DNA from 2 places in the Dorea sp. AGR2135 genome. Region 2 is predicted to be linked to the other one. Evidence: riboswitches for the same ligand, from Rfam matches in the RefSeq annotation. Region 2 holds a riboswitch; the other holds the start of a gene.
The links. Region 2 has a riboswitch for FMN ahead of ribD (bifunctional diaminohydroxyphosphoribosylaminopyrimidine deaminase/5-amino-6-(5-phosphoribosylamino)uracil reductase RibD). Riboswitches for the same ligand answer to the same signal wherever they lie in the genome.
Positions count from the first base shown of each region.

Region 1 (16,656 bases), on a different contig from region 2:
CTTGAGGTGATTTTCAATCAGTAATAAAATGAACAATTATTGAGATGATTTTTAATCGTAATAAAATGAACAATTATTGAGATGATTTTTAATCGTAATAAAATGAACAATTTTTGCAGATAAAGGAGAAAGTAAAAATGAGTATTTTAAATGTTGAACATCTTACTCATGGCTTTGGTGACAGGGCAATTTTCTCAGATGTTTCATTCCGTTTTTTAAAAGGGGAACATATCGGACTTGTAGGAGCTAACGGTGAAGGAAAGTCCACATTTATGAATATTGTGACTGGAAAGCTGATGCCGGATGAAGGAAAAGTAGAATGGTCAAAGAATGTCCATGCAGGATATCTGGATCAGCATGCAGTACTGGAAAAGGGAATGACAATCGGCGGCGTATTAAAGTCAGCATTTGATCCACTTCTTCAAAAAGAGCAGCGCATGAATGAAATCTGTGACCAGCTTGGAGACGCAGATTCAGAGCAGATGGAGCAGTTGATGGAAGAACTGGGAACGATTCAGGATGAGCTGACTTTACATGATTTCTACACCATCGATGCAAAAGTAGAAGAGGTAGCAAGAGCACTTGGACTTCTGGATCTCGGACTGGAACGCGATGTCACAGATTTAAGCGGAGGTCAGAGAACGAAAGTGTTCTAAAAGGGACACCGATAATGAATGATGGAGACGTAGTACTTTTAAAGTTTACTACGTCCCCAATGGATTTATTTTGTCTTATATGTGAGCTGTTTTACATCTGGAATTGCCATTAATACCGGGTACAGTACGAAGGAGATAATCAGTCCACCGACTCCCTGAATAATATTGGCTGGAATACTTGCTGCTGCAGATGATCCATAAAGGAAAAATTCACAGATAAAATATCCACCGGCTACCAGTACGATATCAATCACGCCACCGAGAAGCACTGCTACATAACGTGATTTGGAATCTTTTGCAATTTTCTGGTAAACAAGTCCTGAAAACAGAGCAATCAGTCCTTTGATTACAAATGTAATCGGAACGTATACAAAATATCCACCGAGGAGGTCTGACATTGCGGAACCGATACCGGCTGCCAACAGTCCATAACTTGGTCCAAGAACAACTCCTGACAGGATTACGATTGCATCACCTGGATGTATATATCCGCCTGTTCCAGGTGTTGGAATACGGATAGACATGGTGGCAACACATGCAAGTGCAGCAAAAAGTGCTGTCATCACAATTTTTTTCAAATTTGAATTCATAGTAAAAACCTCTTTCCTTATATGATTACTTATCTTTCGATTGAACCTACTGTACAACACTCATGGCTTGATATAAAGGTCCAATTCTGATAAAAAACAACAGGCCAGTTTGTGGATTTATGGGAGAACTGTAAACTGGTCTGTTGTTTTTAGATAGCATTTATTTTAGAAACATATGTAACAACTTATTATTTATCTTCTTGTAAGGCTGATATCGTATTGGAAGATCCAGCCAGGTCTTCTTATCCACAATACTTTTGTAATGTGTAAATGTATCAAATCCGGTCTTTCCGTGGTAACTGCCCATGCCGCTTTCGCCAAATCCGCCGAAAGGCATTTCGCTTGTGGCAAGGTGAATCAGTGTATCGTTAATGCAGCCTCCGCCGAACCCGATTCTTGCAATTACATTTTCCTCTACATGTGTATCTCCTGCGAAAATATAAAGTGCAAGCGGATGGGACATGGCACGGATATTATTCACGGCTTCGCTGATAGAATCGTAAGTCAGGATTGGAAGAACCGGTCCGAAGATTTCTTCCTGCATGACAGCGTCCGCAAAGGTGACGTTGTCCATGATTGTTGGCTCGATCTGTAAAGTGTGATGGTCGAAAGTGCCGCCATAGACCACTTTGTCGTAATCAATTAGTCCAAGCAGCCGGTCAAAATGTTTTAAATTGATAATTTTGCCATATTCTTTATGTGCCAGAGGCTGTTTACTATATTGTTTTTGAATCTGTTTTTTCAATTCTTTTATAAGTTTATCTTTGACTGTGCGGTCGCAGTAAATGTAATCAGGAGCAACACATGTCTGCCCACAATTTAAAAATTTACCAAAAACAATACGTTTAGCAGCAAGTTTGATATCGGCACTTTTATGAACGATGCAAGGGCTTTTACCACCGAGCTCAAGGGTGATTGGAGTCAGATGGTTGGAAGCATGCCGCATCACTTCTTTCCCTACTTCCTGGCTTCCGGTAAAGAAGATGTAGTCAAAATGTTCATTTAGCAAGAAATTATTTTCCTCGCGCCCACCTGTGACAACGGCCACATATTTTTCATCGAAGCATTCCTGGATCATACGGCTGATCAGAGCAGTAGTATGTGCAGAATAGGCACTTGGCTTCAGGATTGCGGTATTTCCTGCTGCCAGCGCATCGATCAACGGCTCTATGGTGAGCATGAACGGATAATTCCATGGACTCATAATCAGTGTGACACCATACGGGGACGGTTTTTGATAGCTCCTGGAGTGAAACTGTGCCAGTGGAGTCCTGACTGTGCGCTCTTTCGAAAATTTGCGTGTATGTTTCAGCATGTAAGTCAGTTCGCTTAAGACGAGACCAGTCTCGCACATGTAGCTTTCAAAAGCACATTTTCCCAAATCTGCACGGATTGCGATATTCATTTCATTTTCATATTTTAAGATGCATGCTTTTAATTTTTGAAGTGCATGTATACGATATTCTACATCAAGCGTAGCATCGGAATGAAAAAAAGTCCGCTGTTTCTGAATCAGTTGTTTGATTTCAGCCTGTGTCATAAGAAAAGCCCTCCTATATAATTGAATTCATTTTTAAATTTGTAATTGATCCCCCAAATACAGCTCTGGTTTGCTGGACTGCAAGTATGATGCCTACGGATTGTTCCGTGCTTTGCACTCCCACAATCCTCCCAATTATTCGCATATCGTGGGATTGTCATCCCACTTTTAGGCTCATATTGGGGCGCGTCCCAAGGTCTTTCATCCACTTATGAGCAAGCTCATGTGGATGAAAGACCTTTTGACCCTGGCATCATATTTATATGATTATGATAGATGCATTTGTCTGATAATTCAAGAAACAAATTGAAAGAAATGTTGATGTTATCGGACTGCATGATACAGGCATGGGTTAAAGCTACAGAGAATATTAAGAATATTCTAAAGAAGTTGTTAAGAAATGTATTCTAATATATCAGGTGTGAAGATAAAGGCTGGAAAAAGGAGAGAAAATGTTATGGATTATGTGAGGATTTTATATATTTATATAGTTGAGGATTTTATGTACAGTGGTTATCTGCTTCTTACGCTGCTGCTGCCGTGTCTGATATATCAGGGACTAATGGAAATCAAAGCAAAGCAAAATTCCAGACGTGTGCCTGCAAAATATTATTTTGGAGTTTATGTAATGCTCGTTTATCTGTGGGCGGTATTTAAAGTGACAGGGATTGGCCTGTTGGCAGACATTGTAAGACTTAAAGGTGCCATCAGTGGTGGATATAACTGGAATCCACTGGCAGGATTGGGCATGGGGTTTGTGTTAAATATAATCATGTTTCTGCCGCTTGGGCTGTTGATACCATGTATATGGAAGCAATGCAGAAATATAACAAATGTCACAGTCACAGGATTTTTACTGTCGTTAACAATTGAAATTTCTCAGATATTTAACGCGCGTGCAACAGATATTGATGATCTGCTTGCAAATACGATCGGCGCGTGCGCAGGATATCTGATCTGGAGAGGTATTTATGTGTTAGTTTGTGGAAAACAGAAAGAAAAAGGTGATGGACATGTGGAAAATCCAATAGAGGCTGATGGAAGAAAATGGGAACCAATGATATATCTGGCGCTGGCTTTTTCCGGAGCGTTCTTTCTGTATAATCCATATGTGCAATAACTGGAAAGTTATTTCTGAAAAAACATTTTGAAAAATAAAAGTGTTGGAGATGTATAGAGAGATATGTAAAAGAGCGAACTGCAAAAAACAGTTCGCCCTTTTCTTAAGGAACTTACTTTGATTTTTAACTAGATTTTTCTCTTTTTAAGGCTCTCATTAGTTGCCTGCAGTTCAGCAATAATACGATCTTTTTCTTTTAATTTCTCAGCTTGCTGATCAATTTCCTTTTGCATTCTGTCTATCATAAATTCAGTTGTATTGCGGTCTAATTCAGCCAATTCTTTTGAAAACATGGACATTACCTCCTCGATATTCCGACAAATTTCATAGACTTGTTCATAGCATTCTTTAAAGTCCGGGTATTGCTCCAGAATTACAAGAATGTCTTCCGGATCATCCATACACAAGAATGCCAGCCATGCTTCCCGTCGGTCTTTTAAGTTTATTGGTATACTTTCATTGTGCTTAATTTCTTTGAAAATGTCAAGAGGTACAAAGAGATATTTTTGCAATAAATCAAGTTCTAGTCTAGTATCGGAACATTGTTCAAAATGATGTAGGAAAACATTTGGATATTTATAAAATGATTTTGGACTTTTCTCAAACAACACAATGGTGTAAACATTTTTGATATCTTTATAATGAACTTTGGCATGAGAGTCTTTCAGGCTGTTTTTCTGTTGGACTCGTTTATACTGACGAAGTAGAAGATCAGCAGAGTAGCAGGCACTTCGCTGTCCGGGAAAATCATACCCGATTTTTTGAATTTCCAGATTTACAATGCTGCTATCAGAAAGTTCAACGACAATATCCGTGATTAACAATGTAGATTCATCGGCAAGCCTTGTTCCGTCATTAGGAAGAACTTCAAGGATTTTTACAGGTTGTCCAAGAAGCAAGGAAAGAAATTCATTTACCCGTTCCCGATGAGTCTCCGGATTAAGAAGTTCTTTACTTGCGAAATCATACATCATTTTTACACCTTTTGCGCCGGAAGTGAAGTCAAGAAATTCATTCTGTGCTTTTTCGGACCAACTGTAAAAGATGTGTCGTAAATTTGGCCGGTGCTCGATTTTGTGAAGTGTTTCTTCCCGTGTACGAAGCATTGGAAAATATTGTTGCAGTTTGTTTGTCATAGGCGATTCCTCCTAAGAAATAAATTGAAAATAGTTGACAGTTGCGAATGTTCTCTTCATATCGGGTAACAGTTTCGAAAATGAAACACCGAAATCAAGATGCCCGAAGGCTTGAAACTTTTGCAGATTCGCAGAATACGTTTCTGTAAATGTGGATATAGGATAACATGGAAAGGGAAAGAATACAAGATGTTATTGAGAATGTCAGTCGTCGTTTACACAATAAAAAAGATGCAGTTTTAAAGCTGCATCATTCCTGACATAATACACCCGCCGCAGGCACCTTGTTTTTTCAGGCTGTTCCATTGCTGCGGGTCAAATTTTATTCCGCCGATTCCGTAGACAGGAATCGTGACTGCATCACAGACATTTTTCAAAAAATCAAGTCCACGTGGCGGCAGGCCTTTCTTACAATCTGTTGTGAAAATGTGTCCGGCTGTCACATAGGTCGCACCGAGCCGTTCTGCTTCCATGGCATCCTCGACAGAATGAACAGATGTGCCGATTTTATGGAAGTCCGTAACATGAAAACTCTGCGAGATTGTCGAATTCTGACTTTGTAAATGCTTCTGCGACTCGGCAGACAACTCCCGTAACAGAGGCAGTGGCAAATGAATGGCATCATGTCCAAGTTCCAGCGCTGCTTTCCAGTAAGTATGTAAGATACATGGGACATCGTAAGCTTTACAGATATCCAGAATACTTTTTGCTAATGCTTTGTATTCGTCTTCTGGCAGATCCTTTTCTCTAAGAACGAGAGCGTCCGGGTGCCATTCGCAGACCCGTTTAATCTGGTCTTCAAAAGGTTGATTGCAGAGATGTCGGTTTGAAATAGCAAGGATTTGGAAATTTTTGCCAGTATCATTCCTCTTCTTGAGAATAGAATTATTTATCATAGAATCATTACAGTTCATATTGGATTCCTACTTTCTGAAAACTCCTCACAGCCTATTACATAAGCTCTTCTTTGAAATTTACATTTCCCAGTATAAAAAGTCTGATATGGAATGTCAATGTATGCTTCAAAGAAACACGAAAATATTCATAATATATGTTATACTCTAGTTGCAATGTTCGACTTGAATTTGCGTGTGACAGAAAACTCGCAATCATTATTAGTGACAAAAACTTGAAATGATAGAAAAGGATTACGGGAAATTACATGGAACAGTACTATTATAATAGGATGAATAAAATAGAACAGGCAGTTTATCATGCCTTGTATCAGGGATTTTTAAATATAGATGAAGAGATTCAGATCCCAAGACTGGAGGGTGAGGCACTTTATAATGTCTTTTTCAAGCTCCGGCTGGATCATCCGGAAATTTTCTGGGCAACAGGCTATAAGTATAAATATTACAACGATTCTCCCAATCTGATTTTTGTGCCGGAATATTTATTTGAAAAAGCAAAGATAAAAGAACATCAGAAAGCCATGACAGCCCGAGTAGAGAAAATCACAAGAGAAGCGAAAACATTTTCCCAGTGGGGCAAGGAAAAATATATACACGACTTTTTATGTGAAAGTATACATTATGATAAGCTGAAAAAACCTTATTCCCATGAGATTATCGGACCTTTAGGGCATGGGGTAGGCGTATGTGAAGGAATTGCAAAATCCGTGAAGGTATTGTGTGATGTCCTTGGAATCTGGTGTATGATCGCAGTGTGTGGAAATAATCCGGAAAAAGGGATTAAGTACCGTCATACATGGAATATCGTAAAGATTGACGGACAGTATTATCACCTGGACGTAACATTTGACAATACGCTTGGCAATTATGAGAAAAAAGAAAATCAGAAACCGGAAAACAAAACTCCACGCAACACATCGGGAAAGAACAAAGCCGGAAAAGCAGAACAGATGGATTTCAGGTACGATTATTTTAACCTGGATGATAAAAACATTTTCCGGGATCACGAACCACTGTTGTATCCGGCTCCAGCATGCAACGAGGGCGGACGCTACTATTATAAAGAAAAGAAACTGTCATTTACAAAGATAGAAGATGTATACAAGCGGTCGCTTCAGGCAGCGAAGAAAGGACGCGTGCTGACCTTTCACTGGCGAGGCGGCTATCTGACCAAAGAAGTGTTAAAAGAACTTCTGGAAGAAATCGAGAGAGCCGGACGTGAGAAAAATAAACAGCCTCAGATTAGTCTGAACTGGGCACAGGCAGTCTTGAGGGTGGAGTATCAGGAACTGCCGGAAGGCATGATCAGAGAAACGAAAGTTGTGATGGAAGATGCCAATGAAGGAGAGCGAGAGATAATTGGAAACAGAGAAAAGCACAGAAAATGTGTGGAAAGCAGAGCAAAAGAATAAAGAAAATGTGGAAAATCAGGCGTACCAGATTAGTCAGGAGAGAGCTTTGGAGATGCTGGAAGAACTTTTGGAACAAGATCAGTTCGAATTACTTCTGCCAGAGTATAAACTGGTTTATATGATGAACGATGCAGTGGAAAGTTTTCTTGTATTTCACGGTGCGCGAATGACCGGAATTTATCAGGACGATTATGAAGGACCACTGGATGCATCAGTTACCTATGAAAATGGAGAATATGTGCTTGTGGTACATCAGGACGATTCCGTTGTAACGCTCTTTTACCAGTCGCTGTCAGTGGAAGTACATTTATACAATTATGGAGAAATCGGACATTTCTGGGTGGAAGGGTACGAATACTTAAGACAACTGGAATATCGCATTGCAATTTTACGGGACAAATTAGAATATCTGGGACCGGAATTCTGCACACCGACAGAACAGAAACTGGCAATGTTAGAACAGTTCCCGCCACTCAATTACTGCTGTTACCCGGCAGTGCCGGATCAATATATTGTACCAAAAGATAATCCGTGGCAGCCGTCAGAAGAGGCAATCACAGTCATGGAAGAATTCGCAGAAGAAGCAGACGATAAAAGCATGATAAAGTTATTAAAATATTACCGGAAACATCATGGTATGAGAATGAGTCGTTACATAGCCGTAAAATTACATCAGACAAAACATGTACGCTTCATAGAACTTCTGACAGAAAAACTCAAACAAGAAGCCGCAAACTATCCAAACCGGAGTTTCGGAAAAGAAGCTGATGAAAGACATCAGAAACTTATCAGTCAGGCAAAAAAAGAGCAGGCAGAACTTTATCAGCAGGGAATCAAATCCGAGGTACTAAGAGAAGAGCCATTCGTCACCGCACAAGACGAACTCGACTATAAGGTTTATCTCATGATTTATAAGTGGCAGGGAAAAAACAGGGGCGTCAATGTCAGAAGAATAAATTAATTTATAAATTTAATGCAAGACAATTTATGAATGATATAGAGATTCGCCTCTTTATATTTTGTAACAAAAACTAATTTAAAAAATCACGTATACGCTGGAGCATGGCCGCGGGACACTGCATTAACAGAGAAAATTCGAACATTCTTTACATAATAAAAAGAGCCCTCCCACCGGAAGACTCTCAAAGGAAAAAGTATGAAAAAGAAAATAGTTATTTATATCTCAGCATCTCTCTTGCTGATGTCTATATAATAATGAAAAAATGTTTTCGATTTGTGTTTAGATTGTTAAAAAAGTGTGAATCATGGAAAAGAAAAGTTTTGATGCAATTTTTATCTGTTATAGACAAGAAAAAGGGAAAAAAAGAGGCTAAAATGAAATTTATAATTTAAAATCTTGCAAATTCCATTGTTATTTTCTTAACTATTGTTGAAAAATGAAGTTGTCATATTTTTATCTTGCATTTCTCAGAAAAATCCTGTAAACTAAATCAAAAGTGCATGTAATCCGTGTGGGGCAGATGAACTATCATGCGACTTTTTGGTCAAGTTGTAATTGCCCGTGGGATTAGAGAGAAAAAGGCTAATTGCAAACCAATAAAAAAAGAGAGGAAGAAGACAATGAAACAGTTCAAGAAAGTTCTGGTGGCGAACCGTGGGGAAATCGCCATTCGAGTATTCCGCGCGCTCAATGAGCTCGGAATTGTGACAGTCAGCATTTATTCTAAGGAAGACAGATACGCTCTTTTCCGTTCCAAAGCAGACGAATCCTATCCCCTGAATCCTGATAAAGGACCGATCGATGCATATCTTGATATTGATACAATTATTAAGATCGCACTGAATGCAGGCGTAGATGCAATCCATCCTGGATATGGGTTCCTGTCAGAGAATCCGGAGTTTGTAGATGCATGTGAACAGAATGGCATTACATTTATTGGACCTTCCAGTGATATTATGAGAGCAATGGGAGATAAGATTTCTTCCAAACAGATTGCCATTGCAGCAGATGTACCGATCATCCCTGGAGTAGATCACGCGATGAAATCTTATGAAGAGGCAGCGAAGATCGCAGACATGGTCGGATATCCGATTATGCTGAAAGCTTCCAACGGTGGTGGCGGACGCGGTATGCGTATTGTCAATGATCCGGCTGATCTGGAAAAAGAATTCAACGAGGCGAGAAATGAATCTAAAAAAGCTTTCGGTGATGATATGATTTTCGTTGAGAAGTATCTGAAAGGACCAAAGCATATTGAGGTTCAGGTAATCGGAGATAATTACGGCAATGTTGTGCATCTGTTCGACCGTGACTGCTCTGTGCAGAGACGTCATCAGAAGGTCGTAGAGTATGCGCCGGCATTTACCATTCCAGACGAGACAAGAGAGAAGATTTTTGATGCAGCAATCCGTCTTTGTAAAAATGTTGGATATGTTAATGCAGGAACACTGGAGTTTCTGGTAGACAGAGATAACAATCCATACTTTATTGAAATGAACCCTCGTATTCAGGTAGAGCATACAGTCAGTGAGATGGTGACAGGAATTGATATCGTGCAGGCTCAGATCCTGGTTGCAGAAGGATATGCTCTTGATTCAGAGGAGATACATATTAAATCACAGGAAGATGTTACATGTAACGGATATTCTATTCAGACTCGTGTTACTTCTGAAGATCCGGCAAATAACTTCCTGCCGGATACAGGTGAGATGACAGTATATCGTTCCGGTTCCGGTAATGGTATCCGTCTGGACGGTGGCTGTGCATATGTCGGAGCCGTTGTATCACCACACTATGACAGTCTGCTTGTAAAGATTATTTCTCATGACCGTACCTTTGCAGGCGCAGTGAGAAAATCCGAGCGTGCCCTTCAGGAGATGCGTATCCGTGGAGTTAAGACAAATATTCCGTTCCTGATCAATGTGCTGAACCACCCGACATTCCAGTCCGGTCAGTGTTACACAACATTTATCGAGGAGACACCGGAGTTATTCCGCCTGACACACAGCCTGAACCGTGCGACTAAGATCATTGAGTTTATCGGTGATCGTATCATCAATTCTGACATGGGTAAGAAGAAACAGTTCGATAACCGTATTCTGCCGACATTTGACCATGATAAACCGGTCTATGGTGCAAGAGATGAATTTTTAAAATTTGGTGCAGAAGGCTACATGCAGAAGATTTTAAAAGAAGAAAAGCTTTATGTTACAGATACAAGTATGCGTGATGCGCAGCAGTCACTGGTGGCAACACGTATGCGTAGCAAAGATCTGTGCGGTGCCGCTTATGCGACAAATGCATTTATGCAGAACGCATTTTCAGTAGAGGCATGGGGAGGTGCTACATTTGATACAGCGTACCGATTCCTGAAGGAGTCACCGTGGAAACGTCTGACAACTTTAAGAGAGCGTATGCCGAATACATTGATCCAGATGTTGCTTCGTGCGTCCAATGCCGTTGGATACAGCAACTATCCGGACAACCTTGTAAAAGAGTTCATTCAGATTTCAGCAGAGAATGGAATCGATGTATTCCGTATTTTTGACAGTCTGAACTGGATCGAGACTATGAAACTGCCAATCGAGGAGGCACTTAAGACTGGAAAGATCGTTGAAGGTGCAATCTGCTATACAGGAGATATTACAAGTCCGAACGAGACAAAGTATACATTAGATTATTATGTGAAGATGGCGAAAGAACTGGAGTCTTTAGGATGCCATTCTATTGCGATCAAGGATATGGCAGGACTTCTGAAGCCGCTGGCAGCAAAAGAACTGATCAGCACACTGAAGAGAGAACTTCATGTACCATTACATTTGCATACACACGATTCCACGGGAAATGGTGTAAGTACTGTTATGATGGCGGCAGAAGCCGGCGTAGATATTGTCGACCTGGCAATTGAGTCTATGTCATCACTGACCAGTCAGCCGTCTATGAACGCAGTAGCAGAGGCACTTCGTGGAACAAGACGTGACACAGGCCTGAAGCCGGAGGAACTGACAGAATTAAGTCACTACTACAGCCGTGTGCGTGAAGTATATGCACCATTTGAAAGTGATATGAAATCTCCAAACACAGAGATTTACAAATATGAGATTCCAGGAGGACAGTACTCCAACTTGCTTGCACAGGTAACAAGTATGGGATCACCGGATGATTTTGAAGCAATCAAGGGACTTTACAAAGACGCCAATGATCTGCTTGGAAACATCGTAAAAGTAACTCCAACTTCCAAGGCAGTCGGTGATCTGGCTATCTTTATGTACAAGAATGGCCTGACAAAAGATAATATTCTGACAGAAGGTGCCGGATTATCCTATCCGGATTCCGTCGTATCTTATTTCCAGGGTATGATGGGACAGCCGTATGGTGGATTCCCGAAGGAGCTGCAGAAGATTGTCCTGAAAGATATTAAACCACTGACAGAACGTCCAGGTGCACTTCTCCCGGCAGTTGATCTGGATCAGATTAAGAAGGATCTGTGCGAGAAATATCATTATGAGGATCGCTCAGAAGCAGATATGTGCAAGAAAGCAGTCAGCTATGCGCTGTATCCGAAGGTATATGAGGACTATTGCGAACACTTTGAGATTTACAATGATGTTACAAGATTGGAAAGTCACGTATACTTCTATGGCCTTAGAAAGGGTGAGGAGACTAACTTGAAGATTGGCGAAGGAAAGGAACTTCTGATCAAATATCTGGAAGCAAGCGAGCCGGACGAGGACGGATACCGTACATTGATGTTCCAGGTAAATGGATCTATCCGTAACGTCAAGATTCTGGATAAGAAACTGGAGATCAAGACAGATCGTAAGCTTAAGGCAAGCAAGTCCAATCCGAAACAGCTTGGAGCAAATATCCCAGGTATCGTAGGAAATGTCCTTGTCAAAGAGGGAGATCCGGTCAAAGTCAATACACCGCTTCTTACTCTGGAAGCTATGAAGATGGAGACAATTGTTGTATCTACGATCGAAGGTGTTGTAGACAAGATTTATGTAAAACCAGGTGAAACAGTGCATCAGGACGATTTGATGATGTCCTTCCAGTAAAAAGATTTTTGAAAAAAGTCTTGAAAAGGACTAATCAGAGGATTATAATCAAATACAGATAAGAGAGATTCTTCGGGGCAGGGTGTAATTCCCAACCGGCGGTAAAGTCCGCGACCCGCTGTGTAAGTGTATGCAGTGGCTGATCTGGTGAGATTCCGGAACCGACAGTAAAGTCTGGATGAGAGAAGAATTATGGTGAATGTATGTCAATCCCCCGAAGCGTAAGCGTCGGGGGATTTTGTGTTGTCAAGCATACGACAAAAAGGTTCGGCGGACCTTTTTTAGTGATACATTCTAAAGAAGCATAGTTCCAAAAGAAGTATTCTTTCTTACTTAAAATAAAAGAGGGCAGTGCCTGAGGTTTTCATTTGCACAGCTCAGACACACCGCAGATAAAAAGGAGAGAAAGAAATGAGTACAAATGTAGCAACACAGAACAAGTCAAACACAGCAGGTATGTCAAAAGTAAGATTCATTACCCAGGTGGGAATGCTGGGGGCAATTGCAGTTATTTTAATGGCATTTGAAATACCGCTTCCATTTGCACCGGCATTTTACAAGATTGATTTCAGCGAAGTTCCGGCACTGATCGGCTGCTTTGCAATGGGACCGGCAGCAGGAGCAATGATCGAACTTATTAAAATCGTATTACATCTTCTGATCAGTGGAACATCTACAGCAGGTGTCGGTGATATTGCCAACTTTGCAATTGGTTGTGCCTTTATCCTTCCGGCAGCATGGATCTATAAAGCAAAACACTCCAGAAAAAGTGCAATGATCGGAATGGCAGCAGGAACTGTATTTATGGCATTTATCGGTTGCTTTTTAAATGCATATGTATTACTTCCGGCTTATGCAAAAGCATTTAGCATGCCAATCGATGCGTTGGTAGGAATGGGAACAGCAGTAAATGGTCATATTACGAATTTACTTACATTTGTCGTATTTGCAGTAGCACCATTTAACCTTTTGAAAGGTGCAATGGTATCCGCTGTAGTACTTCTGATCTACAAGAAGATCAGTCCGATTCTGAAAATGAGATAATATCAGCTGGGAGATGACTCCCGCCTCTATAGGTGGTGAGAAACAAGCTTGTATCAGTGGGGGTTTTGTTCCAACATCATTATATAGAAGGAAAATATTAAAAAATAGCAGGTGGATATATGGCACTCAATGTCAGAGCTTAAATATGACATTGAAAGCGATATGTTTACCTGCTATTTTCTATTATGTAAAAAGATTGTACTGATAAAAAAACAGAGTGAAATCTAAAAATTTCATTGACAGACGGAAAAGAAGGAGATATTATAAGGTCAATACAAAAACAGAGTTGGAGGATAGGAATTATGAAATTTAAAAAAGTTGTAAGTGCTGTATTAGTATCAGCACTGGCAGTCAGCATGATGGCAGGCTGTGGTTCTAAGAGCGGAAGCTCAGATTCAAAATCAGATGTATTTAAAATTGGTGGAATCGGACCGATGACAGGAGATGCAGCAGCATATGGTGAAGCAGTAGACAACGGTGCAAAGCTTGCTGTAGAAGAGATTAATAAAAATGGTGGAATCAATGGTAAGCAGGTTGAGTTCAAGACAGAAGATGATCAGGCAGATGCAGAGAAAGCTGTGAATGCTTACAATACTCTGAAAGACTGGGGTATGCAGATTCTTATGGGAACTGTAACATCTGGTTCTTGTACAGCAGTAGCATCTGAGACAGACAGTGATCACATGTTCCAGATCACACCTTCCGGAACAGCAGTAGAGAGCGTTGAGGATCACGACAACGTATTCCGCCTTTGTTTCTCAGATCCTGAACAGGGAACAAAATCTGCAGAGTACATTGCAAAGAACAAACTTGCAACAAAGATAGCAGTTATTTATAACAGCTCCGATGTATATTCTAATGGAATTTACACAAACTTCGCAGCAGAGGCTAAGAAAGAAGGCCTTGATGTTGTAGCAGCAGAAGCATTTACAGCAGATAATAAGACAGACTTTTCTGTACAGTTAAAGAAGGCACAGTCATCAGGAGCTGATCTTGTATTCCTTCCAATCTACTATCAGGAAGCATCTGCTATCTTACAGCAGGCAGCTAAGTTAGATTATCATCCGACATTCTTTGGATGTGATGGACTTGACGGAATCCTTGGTGTAGAGGGATTTGATAAATCTCTTGCAGAGGGAACGATGCTTCTGACACCTTATGCATCTGATGCACAGGATGAGAAGACTCAGGCATTCACAAAAGCATATGAAGATAAATACGGCGATACACCAATTCAGTTTGCAGCAGATGCATATGATGCAATTTACGCTATCAAAGCTGCAGCAGAGGAAGCGGATGTAACACCGGATATGGATTACTCAGAGATGTGCGACAAATTGATGGACGCTATGACAAAGATCAAGATTGACGGTCTGACAGGTGTAGACGGAATCACATGGGAGAAGAACGGTGAGCCGAACAAGGCACCTAAGGGTGTTAAGATTGAAAATGGTGTATATGTATCCATGGACTAATTCAGCCCGATAAGTTAAAATAGTGATAAGCGGCTGCTACAGAATTGCTGTGGCAGCCTTTCTCACATATTGCATCATAGTTGGGGCTTTTGCCCCCAACATCATTATAATTGAGAGGTAAAAATTTTAGTTAAAGGAAGGAGAAGAAAAATGAGTTTTATATCTTATCTCATTAATGGTATCAGCCTTGGAAGTGTATATGCGATCATCGCTCTTGGCTATACCATGGTATACGGTATTGCTAAGATGTTGAACTTCGCCCATGGTGACGTTATTATGGTCGGAGCATATATCGTATTGACTTGTGTGACAGGCACAGGTCTGAATCCAATTGTTGCAATCATTATTGCGACGATCGCCTGCACAATTTTTGGAATTGTAATTGAAGGAGTTGCTTATCGCCCGCTTCGTAATGCGGCATCTCCACTGGCAGTTCTGATTACAGCAATCGGTGTCAGCTACCTGCTTCAGAACCTGGCACTTCTGATTTTTGGTTCTAATACGAAATCATTTCCAGAAGTCATCCAATTGCCGAACTTAAAACTGGCAGGTGGAAAGCTTACAATTACAGGAACAACCATCCTGACAATTGTACTATGTATTGTTATTATGGCAGGTCTGATGCTGTTTATTAATAAGACAAAAGCAGGTCAGGCAATGTTGGCTGTATCCGAGGACAAAGGTGCAGCACAGCTTATGGGAATTAATGTAAATAAGACTATTTCCATGACATTTGCAATCGGATCCGCACTTGCTGCAATCGCAGGTGTACTGCTCTGCTCTGCATACCCAAGCCTGACACCTTATACAGGTTCCATGCCTGGTATCAAGGCGTTCGTAGCAGCTGTATTTGGTGGAATCGGTTCTGTACCGGGAGCGCTGATAGGAGGAATTATTCTTGGAATCATTGAGATTCTCGGAAAAGCATACATTTCTTCACAGCTTGCAGATGCAATCGTATTTGCAGTTCTGATCGTGGTACTTCTTGTAAAACCTACTGGAATTCTTGGTAAGAATATCCAGGAGAAAGTGTAGGTGGCAGGAATGTTAAAGAATATGAATAAAACAACAAAAAACAACATGATTACATATCTTATGGTAATCGTAGTTTACGCAGTAATCCAGGTACTTGTTACAAGTGGAAGCCTGTCTAGCTTATTTACAGGATTACTTGTACCAATCTGTACTTACATCATTTTGGCAATTTCTCTGAACCTGGTCGTAGGTTTTCTTGGAGAACTGAGCCTTGGACATGCCGGATTCATGTGTATCGGAGCATTTACAAGTGCATTTTTCTCTAAATGCATGAAAGGTGTCATTGAGCCGAATCTTTTAAGATTCATGATTGCTCTTCTGCTCGGAGCAGTGTGCGCAGGAATTTTCGGAATCCTAATTGGAATTCCGGTACTTCGTCTGAACGGAGATTACCTGGCAATCGTAACACTGGCGTTTGGCGAGATTATTAAAAATGTAATTAATGTCTTTTATATTGGCAAAGATTCTAAAGGATTCCATTTTTCAATGAAGGATTCCGTGTCTTTGAACATGGAGCCGGATGGAAAGATTCTTCTGAACGGACCACAGGGAATCAGCGGAACACCGAAAGACAGTACATTTACTATTGGATTTATATTAATTCTGATCACACTTGTCATTGTTCTGAATCTGATCAGCTCCAGAACCGGACGCGCGATCATGGCGGTTCGTGATGACCGTATTGCAGCAGAATCCGTAGGAATCAATATAACAA
Region 1 is NZ_ATVU01000004.1:157,207-173,862, forward strand. Features, by position in the region: gene G593_RS0104450 (sensor histidine kinase) at 1-24, shown strand, start outside; partial or broken gene G593_RS0104455 (ATP-binding cassette domain-containing protein) at 138-650, shown strand; gene G593_RS0104460 (ECF transporter S component) at 722-1,246, opposite strand; gene G593_RS0104465 (aldehyde dehydrogenase) at 1,407-2,786, opposite strand; gene G593_RS0104470 (VanZ family protein) at 3,244-3,906, shown strand; gene G593_RS0104475 (PD-(D/E)XK nuclease family transposase) at 4,035-5,042, opposite strand; gene G593_RS0104480 (thiamine phosphate synthase) at 5,282-5,956, opposite strand; gene G593_RS0104485 (transglutaminase domain-containing protein) at 6,205-7,368, shown strand; gene G593_RS0104490 (DUF3878 family protein) at 7,316-8,329, shown strand; gene G593_RS0104500 (pyruvate carboxylase) at 8,950-12,387, shown strand; FMN riboswitch at 12,452-12,581, shown strand; gene G593_RS0104505 (ECF transporter S component) at 12,799-13,431, shown strand; gene G593_RS0104515 (ABC transporter substrate-binding protein) at 13,734-14,906, shown strand; gene G593_RS0104520 (branched-chain amino acid ABC transporter permease) at 15,057-15,941, shown strand; gene G593_RS0104525 (branched-chain amino acid ABC transporter permease) at 15,951-16,656, shown strand, end outside.
Region 1: another riboswitch for FMN. It lies ahead of G593_RS0104505 (ECF transporter S component); the one in region 2 lies ahead of ribD (bifunctional diaminohydroxyphosphoribosylaminopyrimidine deaminase/5-amino-6-(5-phosphoribosylamino)uracil reductase RibD).

Region 2 (16,656 bases):
AGTTCGTTTGCTTTTTTATTCTTTGATGAAGTCGATGTCACATCATTATTGATTAGGTAATTTGTTTTGGAAGTGACAGATCCCGTAACTTTTCCTCCCAGGCTCTCAATCAGTTCCTTGACCTCTCCTCTGTTTGCAAAATGTTCCACACTCCCGGTAATAACAAAGTTCACTCCGGCAAAGATCTGTTGACTCTCTGATTCTTCTTCCTTTGGAATCTCAAGCTCTTTAAGCAGCCGCTTTAAGCTTTCTACATGCTTCTCATCCTGAAAATAAGTTACAAATGCACCGGCAAGTACTTCGCCTACTCCCTGAATCTCTGCAAGTTCTTCTGTAGTAGCATGAATCATACGATCCACATCACCGGAAAATTCTCTGCAGATGACCTTCGCATTTGCAAGACCAATTCCCGGAATTCCAAGTGCATAGATAACTTTCGGAAGTGTCGTCACTTTTGCTTTCTCCACATTTGCGATCAGGTTCTTGTAGGATTTTTCTCCAAAACCTTCCATCGTCTGAATCTCTTCCTGCCATTTATCCAAATGAAAAATGTCTGTGAATTCCTTTATAAATCCACGGTCAATAAACTTCTCCAGCGTTGCCTCTGACAAACCTTCAATATTCAAAGCATCACGGCTCGCAAAGAGTGCAAATGCTTTGACATGCTTTGCCTGACATTCCGGATTGGTACAATACAGTGCTTTTGCATTGCTGACCCGGCGGATCTCTGTCTTGTCGCCACAGACCGGACAGACTTTTGGAATATCTTTCACACCACTTCTTGTCAGATTCTGTGCAATCTGCGGAATGATCATATTCGCCTTATAAACTTCAATCTCATCCCCCACACCAAGTTCCAATTCTTCCATAATACTGATGTTGTGGACACTAGCACGGCTCACTGTCGTTCCCTCCAGCTCCACCGGTTCAAAGATAGCGACCGGATTGATGAGCCCCGTTCTAGATGGACTCCACTCAATCTCCAGAAGCTTTGTCTGGCGGATCTCATCAGCCCATTTAAATGCAAATGAATCTCGTGGAAACTTAGACGTCCGCCCCAGTGATCTTCCATACGCTATATCATCATATACTAACACAAGTCCGTCGGACGGGAAATCGTTCTCGGCAATTTTTTCTGAAAATTTAATAACTTCCGCCTCTACTGTGTCTCTTATTACTTCGTGGTATTCTACTACTTCAAACCCCTGCTCTTTCAGCCATTCCATCTGACAGGCTCTGGAATTGTGGAAATCCACATCTTTTGCACTGACCAGTGTAAATGCGTAGAATTTTACATTTCTTTTTGCTGTAATCTCACTGTTCAGCTGGCGTACAGAACCACTGCAGAGATTACGCGGATTTTTATATTTGGCTTCTGCTTCCTGGATTTGCTCATTAATCTTCTCAAAATCTTTATAGCCAATCACTGCTTCGCCGCGCAGTATCAGCTCCCCTTGATAGCTGATCTGAAGCGGTACATTTTTAAAGACTTTTGCATTGTTTGTGATGACCTCGCCTACTTCTCCATTTCCACGGGTGACTGCCTTAAAAAGATGTCCGTCCCGGTAAGTCAGAACAATGGTAAGTCCGTCCATTTTCCAGGACATCAGTGCCTTCTGATCTCCCACAAAATTCTTTAATTCCTCTACATCTTTCGTCTTGTCCAAAGAAAGCATTGGGCTTTCATGCCGTTCTTTTGGGAGTTCACTGACCACTTCATATCCAACTCGCACCGTCGGACTATTGGAAAGTGTGATCCCAAGCTCACGCTCCAGTTCCTGAAGTTCATCATAAAGCTTGTCGTACTCATAGTTGCTCATGATTTCTTCTGCGTCTTGATAATATGCTTTTGATGCTTTATTCAAAAGCTCCACCAGTTCCTTCATGCGTTCCTGCCTGTTCATATAGCTTCTTTAACTCCTGTCCTTCTATTTTTCGCACTGCTCCACTCTTTAAGCTTCCCAGTTCTACATTCATAATTCTTATTCTTACAAGCTTTGTCACTTTATATCCAAGTGCTTCGCACATTCTCCGGATCTGACGGTTCAGCCCCTGTGTCAGAATAATGGAAAATGTGTACTTTCCAATTTGCTTTACCTCACACGGTCTTGTTACCGCATCCAGATTCTTTTCCACGTCCTGTATATGCACACCCTCTGACATCTGCCGCACAAATTCTGAAGTGATTTCTTTATCCACGCGGACATGATATTCCTTTTCATGATGATATCTCGCCCGCATCATACTGTTGATCAGTTCTCCGTCATTTGTCATAATAAGAAGGCCTTCCGAATCTTTATCCAGTCTTCCTGCATAGGTCACCCGCACCGGATAATGCAGGAAACGTATGATATTATTTTTCACTTTCATATCCCCAGTACACACGATACCTGCCGGTTTGTTGACTGCCAGAACAACCTTCTGTTCTGCACCCTGGATCACTTTTTTCCCGACACAGATTTTCTGCTCCTTTGACACTTTCATGCCCGGTACAGCCTGCACGCCATCCACCGTCACACGTCCCGCCTCTATGAGACGGTCTGCCTCTCTTCTGGAGCAGATACCTGCCTCACTGAGGTATTTATTTAATCTTATCATTTACTAACACTCCAATTACTTTGCAGCTCCTATTCTGCCTTATCCGTTTTCAAAATACTGCTCAGCTTGTCATCCTGTACAAAATTATTGCAATCGTACAAAAACAGCACACTTGTAATTTTATTCTTATCTAACAGATCCGACACATGCTTCTGATAATAATCTGCATCTACCACGATGATCTCCCTGTAATATGGAATTAAAAATGGAATCATACAGTCTGCAAAGGAATCCTTCACCAGAAGCAGCCGGTCCGTGCTGTCTGCTGTCGTGCGGATATCTATTTTATCATAATCTCCACCGAGAAATACTTCATACGCATCAGGTTCGTCCAGTTTTGTACGGTCATAAAGCTCTGCTGTCTTTATGCCCTCAGATTCATAACTTGCCACCATCTGCGTGTTGTCGGAAGCATTTTCCGTTAAATATGCGTATATCGGTTCACGGTATCCGCTTTCAAATCCACTTGTTCGGGAAAGATTTCCACTGAAATCACCGGTCACTACATAAGGTTTTAAAGCCGGTGCTTTCGAAGTGTCAAGTCCCAGATCTGAAGCAATCTGCTGCCATACAAGACTAGCTCCAAGCGTTGTCCATCGGGAATCTGTGTGGTAATAAATTTTCTTATCTTTATTCGCATTTAGAACACCTTGTGCATCAATCCAGTTCACACTGTCTCCAAGCATGCTCTGAATCTGTGCAATCTGCACTGTCTGATCTTCCACCGGAGCATAAGAAGGAAGCTTATCTGCCCATACATTTGCAGCATCCGGAATCAGTGCCATATACATCGGCACATCGGAATAATCCTCGGCAAGGGCTGTAATCGCGTCCACATTTGCCTGAACCTTCTTTTCGTCCAGCTTGTTAATATCCGCCAGAAGATACTGGTTCTTTCCTCGGTACACACCGTTCACGTCCCGTCTTCCAAGAACTGTATCCAGTTTCGCCTGGGTATCTTTCACCGTCTCTTTGAAAAATGTCCTTCCTGCTCCTGTCACATTCACAAGACACAGGATCATGATCACGGCTGCGAATACAAATACTGCACTTCTGCCTCGCTCCAGACGTTTTTTATTTTTTTCTTTTTTATCTTTCTTTCCAAATACCAGAATCTTCTTCCAGATAAGATTCGGAAGTGGTGTACTTGCAAGAAATGCCACTACAAGAACGAACACATTTCCAAGGAAAAGATATCTTCCCATGATACCAACCACATCGCCTCCGCCAAATCCAAACATCACTTTCAGATAACCAAATGACGCTGCCGGTGTTTTACCGAAGAAAAATACCCAGCCAAGTGCTGTAAAAAACCAGGTATAAATCTGCCCAAGCACAGGTGGTAATCTCTTTAAAAATGGCAGTGCATAACGCTCCACGATCTGCCAGAATGCAAGGTAGATACCCCAGAGCAATCCACCTGTGACCGTTACCTGCCACGGTGCATTCTTCCACATACCTGCATACCAAAGTCCCATCAGAATTCCGGATACAAGTGTTCCAAGCCAGCCGCCCCAGAGTGGTTCACAGATGTAATCCCAGAACCATGCAGAAACAGAGCTGTTAAAACGTCGCACAAATGTTGTTATATTACGTGCTACATATGGATATCGGAAATTTTTCTTCACATCAAATCCAAGCATTCTGCAAAGTCCCACTGCCATATCACAGTATCCACTGAACGCAAAGTAAATCTGGAACATGAAGATTGCACATCCCAGCCATGCACCAAACACAGACAACTCGCCTGCCTTCAAAGACATGATCTTGGTGAATGAATCTGCCAGGTAATCTGCAATGATAACTTTCTTTGCAAAACCACATAGAAATAAAGTAATTCCTTCGCCAGCCTTTGCCCAGGACAATTTGCGAGTCTTTAATTCCTTTTGGATCTGCGGATATTTTACGACCGGTCCTGCCAGGAACAACGGAAACATTGCTATGTAAACTGCAAAATCCAGAATACTTTTCTGAGCCTTTACATTTCCCCGGTGAATCTCAATCAGATAAGAAAGCACCTGTAAGATGCAGATTCCTATTCCGACCGGCACTTCCGAAATAAAGCCCACGCGTTGTCCGATAAATGCAAAGAACACATATACTATCATATTGATCAGTATGCTTCCAGCAAATAACTGCTCCGTACTCCTTCTTCTTCGCATGCAGCCTTCCATCTGAATTCCTACCGCATAATTAAACAATATAAAAAATGCCAGAACGACCAGATTGACCGGGGCTCCCCATGCAAAAAAAACTGCTCCCCCTGCAGCCAGGGCAATGTCTTTTATCTTTCCCGGAAGCAGATAATACAATATGAAAATAACTGGTAAAAATACACATATAAATGTGATACTATTGAATAACATAATTTCTAAACGCTGCCTCCAGAATTTTATTAATACAAGCCTCATAATAGGCTTTTGTCATTGTACTTCCGTCCTCCCCATAATAAGAAGCGTCCGTAAGATCTGTTGTGTCTACATATTTCACTTTTTCTTCCTTACAAAGAGCCTTCAAAGCTTCATTGTATGAAGTTACATCCAGCGCGGTACTCATCTTGGACGAACTACTATCATCTGATGATGTATCACTATCACTATTGCTCTTAGAATCTGTGCTGCTCTTAGAATCTGTACTGCTCTTAAGATCCGAGTTGTCAGTTGTATCTTTAGCATCTGAATCTGAATCAGTATCTGAATCGGCTGAACCTGCCGCATCACCTGTACTTGTCAGTGACAGGTATGCCGGGATACTGCATACATAAACTTTCGTATCCGGCAATGCTGCTTTCACCTGCTCAACAAAGCTTTTGTAGTTCGCTGCAAATGCATCCGCTGTCTCTCCACTGACTGCTACATCTCCTCTTCCGATACAGAGGATAAGCTTCTGTGGTGCAGTCTCTGCTTCTGTTACGGCTGTCAAAAGCTCATTTAATCCGGAACCTTCCGCATCGCTGACCGTTGCTCCATCCTTTGACTTCACCTGCGACTTACTCAAGATGTCATTCTGTCTGAAGCCAAGTGCAGTACTGTCGCCAAGCACAATGCAGCCATCCATTTTTTCTTTTGCAGACTTTGCTTTCCACGCTACCGCCTCATCTGCTTCTGTCTGCTCTAATTCCTGAATCTTGGCATCAATCTTCTGAACATTGGCATCTTCCAGTTCTGTCAGTTTCTTTACTCCTTCTGTCGCATCCACTCGCGGATTCATCATTCGTGTTCCAATAATCAGCGCACCGATCAAAAACAAGAGGATTACCGCAACAATCGCAAAACGAAGCACTTTATCCGGCTCCATTTTTTCCTTCATTTTTTCTTTATTCTTTTCAAACATTTTCATTCTCCAATAAACAAATAAACTATGTACATCTTTAAAAAGACATACATAGTTTATTTTACTTTGTATAAGAATAAAAGTCAAATTTTATAACTGTTTTATCAGATTCACCATCTCAATTGCTGATAACGCACAGTCATAACCTTTATTGCCAGCTTTACTTCCGGCACGTGCAATGGCCTGTTCAATATTTTCTGTTGTAATGATTCCAAATAAAACAGGAATACCTGTTGCAAGCTCGATCTGTGCAATTCCTTTTGCTGATTCGTTACACACCAGCTCATAATGAGATGTATCTCCACGAATAACTGCACCTACACAGATGACTGCATCGTACTTTCCTGACTGCGCCATTTTCTGCGCTGTGATTGGTATTTCAAATGCTCCCGGCACCCATGCTGCTGTAATATTTTCTTCTTCTACACCATGTCTCACAAGTCCGTCAACAGCTCCGCCTAATAACTTATTGACAATAATTTCATTAAATCTGGCTGCTACGATTCCGACTTTCATTCCCTCTGGTGCTACTACTTTTCCTTCAATTATCTGAATCTGTTTCATGTTCATCTTCCTCCTGAATTCTTTTTTATAATTGTATTTCTTTGAAAATGTGTCCCATTTTTTCCTGTTTTGTTTTCATATAATTCAGATCATATTTTTGTGGCTGGATCTCTAATGGTACTCTTTCCTTAATTTCCAGTCCGAAATCCTGAAGCCCATAGACTTTATCCGGGTTATTGGTAAGAAGTCTTAAGGATTTCACGCCCAGGTCTGATAAAATCTGAGCTCCGACCCAGTACTCTCTGAGATCTGGGGCAAATCCCAATTGAACATTCGCCTCGACTGTATCATATCCACGTTCCTGAAGTTCGTATGCTTTGATCTTATTGATCAGTCCGATTCCTCTTCCCTCCTGTCTCATGTAGAGGATGATTCCTCTTCCCTCTTCCTCCACCTGGCGCATTGCCGTCTGAAGCTGCAATCCACAGTCACAGCGAAGAGAACCAAAAGCATCTCCGGTCAGGCATTCTGAATGGACTCTGCAAAGTACATTCTCTCCCTCCCCGATTTTTCCTTTTACCAAAGCAAGATGATGCTCTCCTGTAATGTCATTCACATATCCATGAATCTTAAATTCTCCATACTGTGTTGGAAGATCTGCCACCGCCTCTTCTTTTACATGCTTTTCATGAATTCTTAAATAATCCTGCAAATCTTTGATTGTGATAAATGTAAGATGATACTTACGAGCCAGCTCCCAGAGTTCTGATGTACGCATCATCGTTCCGTCTTCTTTCATGATTTCACAACATACGCCACATTCTTTCAGCCCCGCCAGTCTTACAAGATCTGTCGTTGCCTCTGTGTGACCGTTACGCACAAGTACACCGCCTTTTTTTGCCACCAACGGGAATACATGGCCTGGTCTTCTGAAATCTTCTGGTCTTGATGTATCATCCACACATTTCATCATCGTATATGCACGTTCTGCTGCCGATATACCGGTTGTTGTATCTACGTGATCAATCGATACCGTAAATGCTGTTTCATGATTATCGGTATTTTCTGAAACCATCTGTGGAAAATTAAGCTTTGCTGCCAGTTCTGCGCTCATCGGCGTACAGATCAGTCCCTTTGCATGCGTTGCCATAAAATTAATATTTTCCTGGGTCGCAAACTGAGCAGCACAGATCATGTCTCCTTCATTTTCTCTGTCCGGGTCATCTGTAACAAGGATGATCTTTCCATCTTGTAAATCCCGGATTGCCTCTTCTACTGTATTATATTGATACTTTTGTTCCATCTGTTCTTCCTCCGTTATTCTTTTTTTTGTTGCTGTATATTTAAAATCCAAATTCTTCCAGAAACTCCATTGTAATTCCTGTTTTTTTCTCATGTTCCAATTTGGACTCTTCTTTTTTTTCAATCCCCATTAATTTTTCTACATATTTTCCGATTATGTCATTTTCCAGATTCACAAGATCTCCGGATGCTTTTTTCAGAAGTATCGTCTCTTCCCCTGTATGTGGAATGACTGATACCTGAAACCCTTCATCGTCTACCTTCGCAACCGTCAGGCTGATTCCATCGATGCAGACAGACCCCTTTTCCACGATCAGATCTAATATCCGCTGTGAAGTTTTAATGGATACCCAGACTGCATTTTCCTCTTGGATCATTGACCTGATAACTCCTGTTCCGTCAATATGGCCGCTCACAATATGGCCTCCGAATCTTCCATCCGCTGCCATTGCCCGTTCAAGATTTACATAACTTCCAATCTTACAATTTCCAAGACTGCTCCTTCTGATCGTCTCTGCCATGACATCTGCCGTAAATCCGTCAGGCTGCAGGGAAGTGACTGTCAGACATACTCCATTTACCGCAATACTGTCTCCGATCTTCGTACCTTCCAGTACTTTTGCTGCCTTCACCGCCAATACCCCTGAATTCCCATTCAACTGAATATAACGGACTTTTCCCACTTCTTCTACAATTCCTGTAAACATAATTCCTCCTGTTCTTTTCTTAAGACGTGACAGGTAATTTTCAGGTCTTCTCCAATCTGGCGGATATCTTTGAACTTTAGTACCGCTGCCTGAGACGGAAGCTCTATCCCAATTCCATCCACCGGAGTCCGGCTTCCTGTTCCGCCAAAGATTTTTGGTGCAATAAATGCCTGCACCTCCTGGACAACTCCGGCCTGTAGTGCACTGTCATTTAAAGTTCCTCCACCCTCCAGTAAAATGCTGTCGATATTTTCTTTTCCCAGATACTCCATCAAATGCTTCAGATTAACATGTTTTTTCATATCCGGGCAAAATACGGTTTCCACTCCCATTGTCTGCAAAATTTCTTTTTTCTTCTCTACATTTTCCGGATCTGCATAGGCTACAATCGTCCGGTACTCCCTCGCACTTTTTACAATCTGGCTGTCCAGTGGAATTCTCAACTTACTGTCACAGATAATCCTGACCGGACTTTTAAGCCCTTCTCCCCGGACATTCAGCATTGGATTATCAGCAAGTACCGTTCCTATCCCGACCATGATTCCCATATACCGATGACGCATATACTGTACTTCTCTGCGTGCGGCTTCTTGGGTGATCCATTTTGAAGCTCCTGTCTTTGTTGCAATTTTTCCATCCAGCGTCATTGCATACTTCATAACTACATATGGTGTTTTGGTCGTTATATAATGAAAAAATATTGGATTTAATTCATCACATTTGTCCTTCATAAAATCTTCCACAACCGCTACACCGGCATCTCTTAATATCTTCGCTCCCTTTCCTGCCACTTTCGGATTTGGGTCTCTGGATCCAATCACTACTTTTTTTATCTTCTGCTCTAAAATTGCTTCCGTACACGGCGGCGTCTTTCCATAATGACAACATGGTTCCAATGTAACGTACAGCGTTGCCCCTTCGGCTGATTCAGTGAGAGAAGCAATTGCATTTCGTTCCGCATGCAACTCTCCACATCTGGCATGATAGCCTTCGCCGATAATACGTCCATCCTTTACGATGACCGCTCCGACCATCGGATTAGGATTCGTCCATCCTTCTCCTTTTTTTGCAAGTTCTATTGCGCGTTTCATATAATTCTGGTCTGTCACATACATTCCTTCTTTCTTTTTATCTCAATCGAGAAGACTCCCACCTCTTCTGATGATGAGTAATAGCAAATTTGTCTCACGGACGTTCGACTTGAACTTAGAACAAAACCCCTGCAGATGATCTACAGGGGTTTTGTTCACTGGTACTTTAATCACAACTTCATGACTAATTATCTGCGAAAGTAAAAAAGCTCTGAAATGGTCTACCATCTCAGAGCCTCGATACCGCATTCATAACTAAAACTATATGTACCGTCTTCTTCTCTCATCCAGACTATACTGTCGGCTTCGGAATCTCACCGAATCATGCCTCTCGGCTCGCGGGCTTTACCGCCGGTAGGGAATCTCACCCTGCCCTGAAGATTTCTATCTTTTTTTGTATAATAATACTTTATTGCTTATTTGTAAAGAATTTTTTGACTTTTGAGAATTATTTCGCAAAAATCCATAAATTTCGCTTTATTTTTCACTGCATATTTTGTTGAAACACTTTTTCTTCTTCCAGAAATAATACGGTATTACGAATAGAAGTGTTCCTCCCCATGCAATAGGATAACTAATCAGCAAAATCTCCACCTTATGATAAATCGGAGTCAGAATCATAACCCACGGGAGTCGTATTAAAAACAATCCTCCAAATGTAAATATCGTAGGCCACAGTACATCTCCGACTCCGCGAAGTCCACCGTCCAGGTTTTCAAGCAGAATGCTGAGCAGATAACTCGGCACCAGGAACCGGAGCATATACACGCCTATGTCAATCACCTTCGGATCTGTTGTAAACATATGATACATAGGCTCACAAAATGCATACAATGTAAAGATGATCATACCTGTAAATACATAAGAAATACCAATGTTTACCCGGATACTCTTATATACCCGGTCCCACTTACCTGCGCCATAATTCTGTCCGACAAATGTTGTGACCGCCGCTCCCAGTGCACTGGATACTGTCCAGAAAATCAAATCTAATTTTCCATAAGCCGCCCATCCTGCCGCAGTATCCGTTCCAAAGCTATTGATTGATGCCTGAATGACTACATTGGTCACTCCATAAGCGCATGCCTGCAGAGCTCCCGGTATACCGATTTTCAACTCTCTTTTTAGAACACATGCTTCCATGCGAAGTTCTCTGAATTGTAGTTTCATAGAATCATAGTCTTTTGTCAAAGACCAGGTCACAAAAAATGCGCTGACACACTGGGAAAATACGGTTGCCAGTGCTGCTCCGGCAATTCCCATTTTTAATATAACTACCATGAATATATCCAGACCTATATTCAGTACGCAACAAACCACCAGATAAAGAAGCGGTCTTTTGGAATCTCCGACTGCTCTCATGATCGCCGCTCCCATATTATAGACCAGCGTAAATAAGATTCCCATAAAATAAATGCGTAAATATGTAGTTGATGATGCCATCATATCCTGTGGAGTGTTCATGATCTTAAGCAGCCATGGTGTCAGCACTGCTCCCACTACAGATATTACGAGGCTGACCACAATGGAAAATAAATATGCAGTATGAAGTCCTGTATGCAGTCTTCCTTTGTCTTTTGCTCCGTAATACTGCGCAATGACAACTGCCGCTCCATTTGCCAGTCCATTAAAAAATGTAACAACAATCGTTGATAAAACAGCCGCCGGACCGCCTACGCTGGCTAATGCCGCCTTCCCCACAAAGCGTCCGACGATAATCGTATCCACGGTTGTATATAATTGTTGGATTAAAGTTCCCAGCATGATCGGAAAGAAAAATATCAGAAGCTGCTTCCAGATAATCCCCTCCGTGATCGTATTTTCTTCTATTGTCTTTTTCCCCAAGTTTTTTTCCTCTCTTACCTCATTATTTCTGTATATCTTTCGCAAATCTACGCTTATTTTCAGCCAACACATATCCGCAAACGGCATTATGCCTTCCCCAAGGCTATGTCATATAGAAATATATTATACTTGATTTAAAATTTATTGAAAGGCTTTTTTAAAAATTAGAATTATAATGCTACAGAAATTATGCTATAATATCTCTAATAATTATCCAGAGAGGTTTTCACTATGATCGTTCTTAATCTGAAAGCAAAGGTCTGTATGTCCCACCTGCTTTTAAAACCAACATTTGATACTTTTTCCCTGATTGAGGGAGAAGTAACTACTTTTAACCGCTTCCAGGTAGATGGTAGAATCCATAAAGACTTTTTTGATGAAGCTTTTGAAAAGGAGTATTCCACCTGGGGAGAAGTGCGCGATTTTTTCTTCCAGGTAATCCGTGGAAAGAAAACTCCGTTAAATTTTAAATTCATATTATCTCTAGCAAAAGATCAGTTCGAATCCTTTCTCACTGAGCATGATCTGACCTACCGCCCTGCGGAAATCCAGGGACTGTATCTTAATTTCCGCTATGACGGACTGGCACTTCAATGTATCACCGGGACTTCCATGAATACATTTACCATGGATAAAAGCGTAGAAAAAGCCTGGGACGAATATGTCCAGAAATTCTTTGCCAGTCAGGAGCTTGATTTTGATATGGAATAGTTTTGATATATGATTATAAAAACTCCTTCCACAGTTTTATCCAGGGAAGGAGTTTTTCTTACATCTTGGCTTCAATTTCATTCAACGTATGTCCGCTATAGGAATACAGTCTGGTATTTTTACATAATTCACTCAATTTCTTTTTCACTTTTCTCTTTTGCTTTGTTGACAATTCAGGGATTCCCATATTGGGGGCTAACACGTCCAAAATTTCCATTAACGCTTCTTCTTCGTAATTTAACTTAATGCATAACAATATATGTTTTGCAATCGTAAATCCACACACTACATCAAGATTCAATTCCTCTTCCAGCCATTTAGAAAATTTAACTTCATCAAGTTGCTCTATTGTTTCCTCGTCTGCATTTCCGTATATCAGAAATTCCTCTTCCGTGTCCGGTATATAATATGGATTACCCTCCTGATCTTCCAATATGAGTTCCATATCTTCATCATCAATATCCATATGTACAAGATAGCGCCCTCTGACAGTAACTCTGTTATCCTCTATATATTCCAAAGCTATCTTTTTCAGTTGTTTTACTAAAATATCATTTCCTGTATAGTGTCTATATATAACAGCTACCTCTGAAATCGGTACGACTCCATACAATTCTACTGCACTATTACAGTATTTACGAATTTTATCTTTCTCCAATCTTCTTTTCTGACACTCTGTCGTGTTGACGTTCCGGTACATTTCCCGCACATCTTTAGGCAGGCGCATAACACCCGCTTCATCATTAAACGCTCCGTAACTTGACAGGAAAAAGGATTGTTCTAATGCAGATTCTGTAATCCATATTCCTTCTGGCTGATTTATAATTAACTGAATCACTTCGCCTTCTTCCGGAATAATATTCTCTACGATATCTGCCATATGACTTTCTTCTAACATCTTCTTCACAAGCCAGTCTGCCAGTTCAGATTTTTTCAGCTTACTATAACCAGAAAATCCATTCATCTGAGCTATCCACTTTAAATCATCTTTTGTATAACAACTATATACATCTTTCAAATAAAAATCCTGACTCAGGAACTCCTTATTTTCTTCAATCCATTCCTCTGCCATATTTCTAGCATTTTGAAGTCCACTAAAATACTGTTGCAATATCTCTTCTGGATTTTCTTCCAACATATTTTTCATATGCTGCTCAAATGAATCTTCCCCAAATTCTCCCCAGTCTCCCTCTGGGGTTCCCGAATATTCATAATCCTCACCTATCTGCACAAACTCTTTAGCTTCAATCGGAAACTGTTCGAATTGATGATTTGCGATTTCGATGTCAAACGGCTCTGCCTCATCTATATAAGACTCATAAAATCCCCATAATCCTCCGCAATCCTCAATCATGTATGGGCCTTTACTTTTAAGTACTTTTGCAAATCGCTCTTTGTACGGCACAACATCTTCTACCAGAATATCATGAACCCAGTCATCACCAAAATCATATGTATATGTCCATTTTTCACCTTTTATAAAACAATCATCAATCAGATTTTCCACACTTTCTGTATTCCAGAAATACTCATCATCTGACGGTTGAAAACGACGCCCACTTTTCCGGTCACAAAATTCATATAAGTGATCATGTGTCCAGCCAAATAAATCCTCAATAATGTCATCTAAATCCTGAAAATTTATTTTCCCCGGTACAATTACTCTTCTCCAAATTGGTGGGTGACTTCCCTTAATTGTGATTTTTAACTGATATCCTAATTCCATACTTTCATTCCTTTCTCATATCTGCAAACCGACTTCCATTTATTCAATACTCTTGAGTGATTCTACCATATCAATCTTCTTCAATTTAAAATACATAATTCCATTTACGATCAATGAAAACAGAATTGTAAATAGCAGACTGTACATGTAACTTGAAAAGTTAATATTTCTTCCGAACATGGCTGTGTCTACTTCCACCGTATCAATGATAAAGGCATGCAGGAATTTTCCAAGCACCACTCCTACCGCCGCTCCGATGAATGTCAAAAGTACATTTTCACGATATACGTGTTCTGCCACTTCCAGATCATAAAACCCCAGCACTTTCAAGGTCGCCAGTTCCCTCTGCCGCTCCGTGATATTAACAGTATTAAGGTTATATAGTACGACAAATGCAAGCATTCCTGCAGAAATGATCAGTACTACAATAACCAGATTCAGACTTTTTAGCATATCGTCCAACTGTTTTTCAATATCACGCATATAGCTGACACTAAGCGCTCCGTCCTGGGTCAGAATGTCTTCACCAATCTTGTTGTAGTCTTCCTGCGTATCTCCTTTTTGTCCTGCAAAGAAAATACTATTATATTCCGGATTCTCACCATACACTTTTTCATAATAAGAAGGAGTGAAGAAAATATAGTGTCCCATATAGTTCTCGCAGATATGAGCAATTTTTACTTTCTTGTTACCACTCTCTTCGTCTTTAATTTCAATGGTATCCCCTGCTTTTGCATTCAAAAGTTTTCCGGTTTTCTCAGAAATAATGACACCTTCATCATCAAGCGTATATTCCTCTTTTGATTTCCGGTCGTGGAAATCAAAATAATCTTTTACGTCTTTCGGTTCCGAAAATACGACCTGATAAGTATCACGTTTATTCTTTCCATTGACAAGTGTTACATTCTTCATGCTGGTCTGCATATAATGACTGATGTCCGAATCGTCCTTCATATAATCCAGGAGATTCTGTCTTGTCTCATCTGAAATGTCTTCTTTCAGGTAGACACTTCCATCATACATCTGAATATCCCGGAACTGTAGTTCTGCAATTTCATAACAGGAATCTTTGATTCCATATCCAACCAGCATCAATCCCATACAACCGCCAATCCCAAAAACTGTCATAAAGAATCGTTTCTTATATCTGGTTAAGTTACGGATACAAGACTTCCATGTGAAACTTAAATGTTTCCAAATAAATTTTATTCTTTCTAAAAAAACTCTTTGTCCATTTTTAGGTGCCGGTGGGCGCATCAGTACTGCCGGCTGTGCTACAAGTTCTTTGTAACATGCAAAAAATGTTGCTGCCATTGTACATACAATTGCTGCCGCCGCTGCCATCCAGGCATAGATCCATTGGTATGGGATCAGAATATGTGTAATATGCTTGTATAAGATTCCATATGCGTAAACAATGATATATGGCAATATCTTTTCACCGATCAGCACACCTAACACACTGCCTCCTGCTGTCGCGATCAACGCATATCCAAGATATTTCTTCGCGATGGACATCTTGCTATATCCAAGTGCTTTCATGGTTCCGATTGCGGTTCTTTGTTCTTCTACCATTCGTGTCATACTGGTCAGACTAATCAGCGCCGCGACAAGAAAGAATAATACCGGAAAGACACGGCCAATCGCACCTAGACGCTCCGCGTTTTCTCCGTACCCGGAATACTCAGTCAAAGTATCACGGTCATAGACATACCAGGTTGGTTTTTCGATGTCCTGAACCTTTGCCTCTGCGTCCGCAATTTTCTGTTCACCTTCTGCAATCTTCTGGGCAGCCTCTTCTTCACCATTGGCATACTCAATTTTTGCCTCTGCAACTTTCGCTTCATTTTCCGCGATTTCTGCTGCTCCTTCTTCCAGCTTCTTCTCCTGCTTTCGAATTTCAGTCCATCCGGACTGGATCTGGGCTTTTCCACTTGCAAGCTGCTGTGGAACACCATTTAAAGAAGCCTTCGCTGCGTCAAGCTCTGACTTTGTCTGAGCCAGAGTTGCTGCAGTGTCATCAAGCTGCTTCTGGGCAGCATCCAGTTCGGCTTTACTCTCATCATATTTCTGCTGTTCAATGGAAATCTTCTGCTGCATGCCAGCTTCGTTTTCCTTAAGCTCGGTAAGCTGTCGTTCATATTGTTCTTTTTGCGCCTTCTGCTCTTCTGTAAGCTGATCCTCAGGTATTTGGTCAAATGCTGATAATTCAGAATTTACTTCCTCGATCCTCTGCTGAATTTCCGTCAATGTCTGCTGGTCTGCCTGAATCATCTGCTGAAGCGCTGCAAGTCCTTCTCTTCCAGTCTGGATTTTCGCCTCAGCTTCCGGTTTCGCAGCCTCATATTGTGCAAGTCCGGCTTCATATTGATCCTCACCTTCCTGAAGCTGTGCAAGTCCGGCATTATATTGATTCTGTGCCTGTTCCAGTTCGCTTTCTTTTTTGCTCAATGTATTCTTAGCACTGGCAATCTGCTTTTTACCACTGGTAATCTGTGCTTTTCCATTCGTCAACTGCTCCTCGGCGTCTGCTATCTTAGCCGCCGCATCTGCAAGTTCCGAAGCTGCGTCCGCTCTGCCCTGCTCCAGTTCTTCTCTCGCCTCGTCAATCTTCTCTTGTGCTTCATTTACCAGCTCCTGCTTTCGAATTTCAGCACGTTCGTCCGTAATATCTTCAATCTGATCCAGGACTTTCTCTACTTTCTTATCATATCCGTCCGTAAATGCCACTTCATTTTTTGCACCTTTGACCTGTACATATACTTCCGTGTATACGTCCATATCAAACGTCTCTTCCGGCACCATGACAAATGCACTGATAGTTCCGGTACCAATCGTT
Region 2 is NZ_ATVU01000013.1:73,991-90,646, reverse strand. Features, by position in the region: gene ligA (NAD-dependent DNA ligase LigA) at 1-1,904, opposite strand, end outside; gene G593_RS0109850 (pseudouridine synthase) at 1,858-2,598, opposite strand; gene G593_RS19470 (DHHW family protein) at 2,628-4,964, opposite strand; gene G593_RS0109835 (SGNH/GDSL hydrolase family protein) at 4,951-5,931, opposite strand; gene ribH (6,7-dimethyl-8-ribityllumazine synthase) at 6,022-6,495, opposite strand; gene G593_RS0109825 (bifunctional 3,4-dihydroxy-2-butanone-4-phosphate synthase/GTP cyclohydrolase II) at 6,521-7,738, opposite strand; gene ribE (riboflavin synthase) at 7,779-8,444, opposite strand; gene ribD (bifunctional diaminohydroxyphosphoribosylaminopyrimidine deaminase/5-amino-6-(5-phosphoribosylamino)uracil reductase RibD) at 8,426-9,553, opposite strand; FMN riboswitch at 9,807-9,921, opposite strand; gene G593_RS0109810 (MATE family efflux transporter) at 10,013-11,380, opposite strand; gene G593_RS0109805 (DUF5721 family protein) at 11,612-12,091, shown strand; gene G593_RS18560 (plasmid pRiA4b ORF-3 family protein) at 12,150-13,817, opposite strand; gene G593_RS0109795 (FtsX-like permease family protein) at 13,857-16,656, opposite strand, start outside.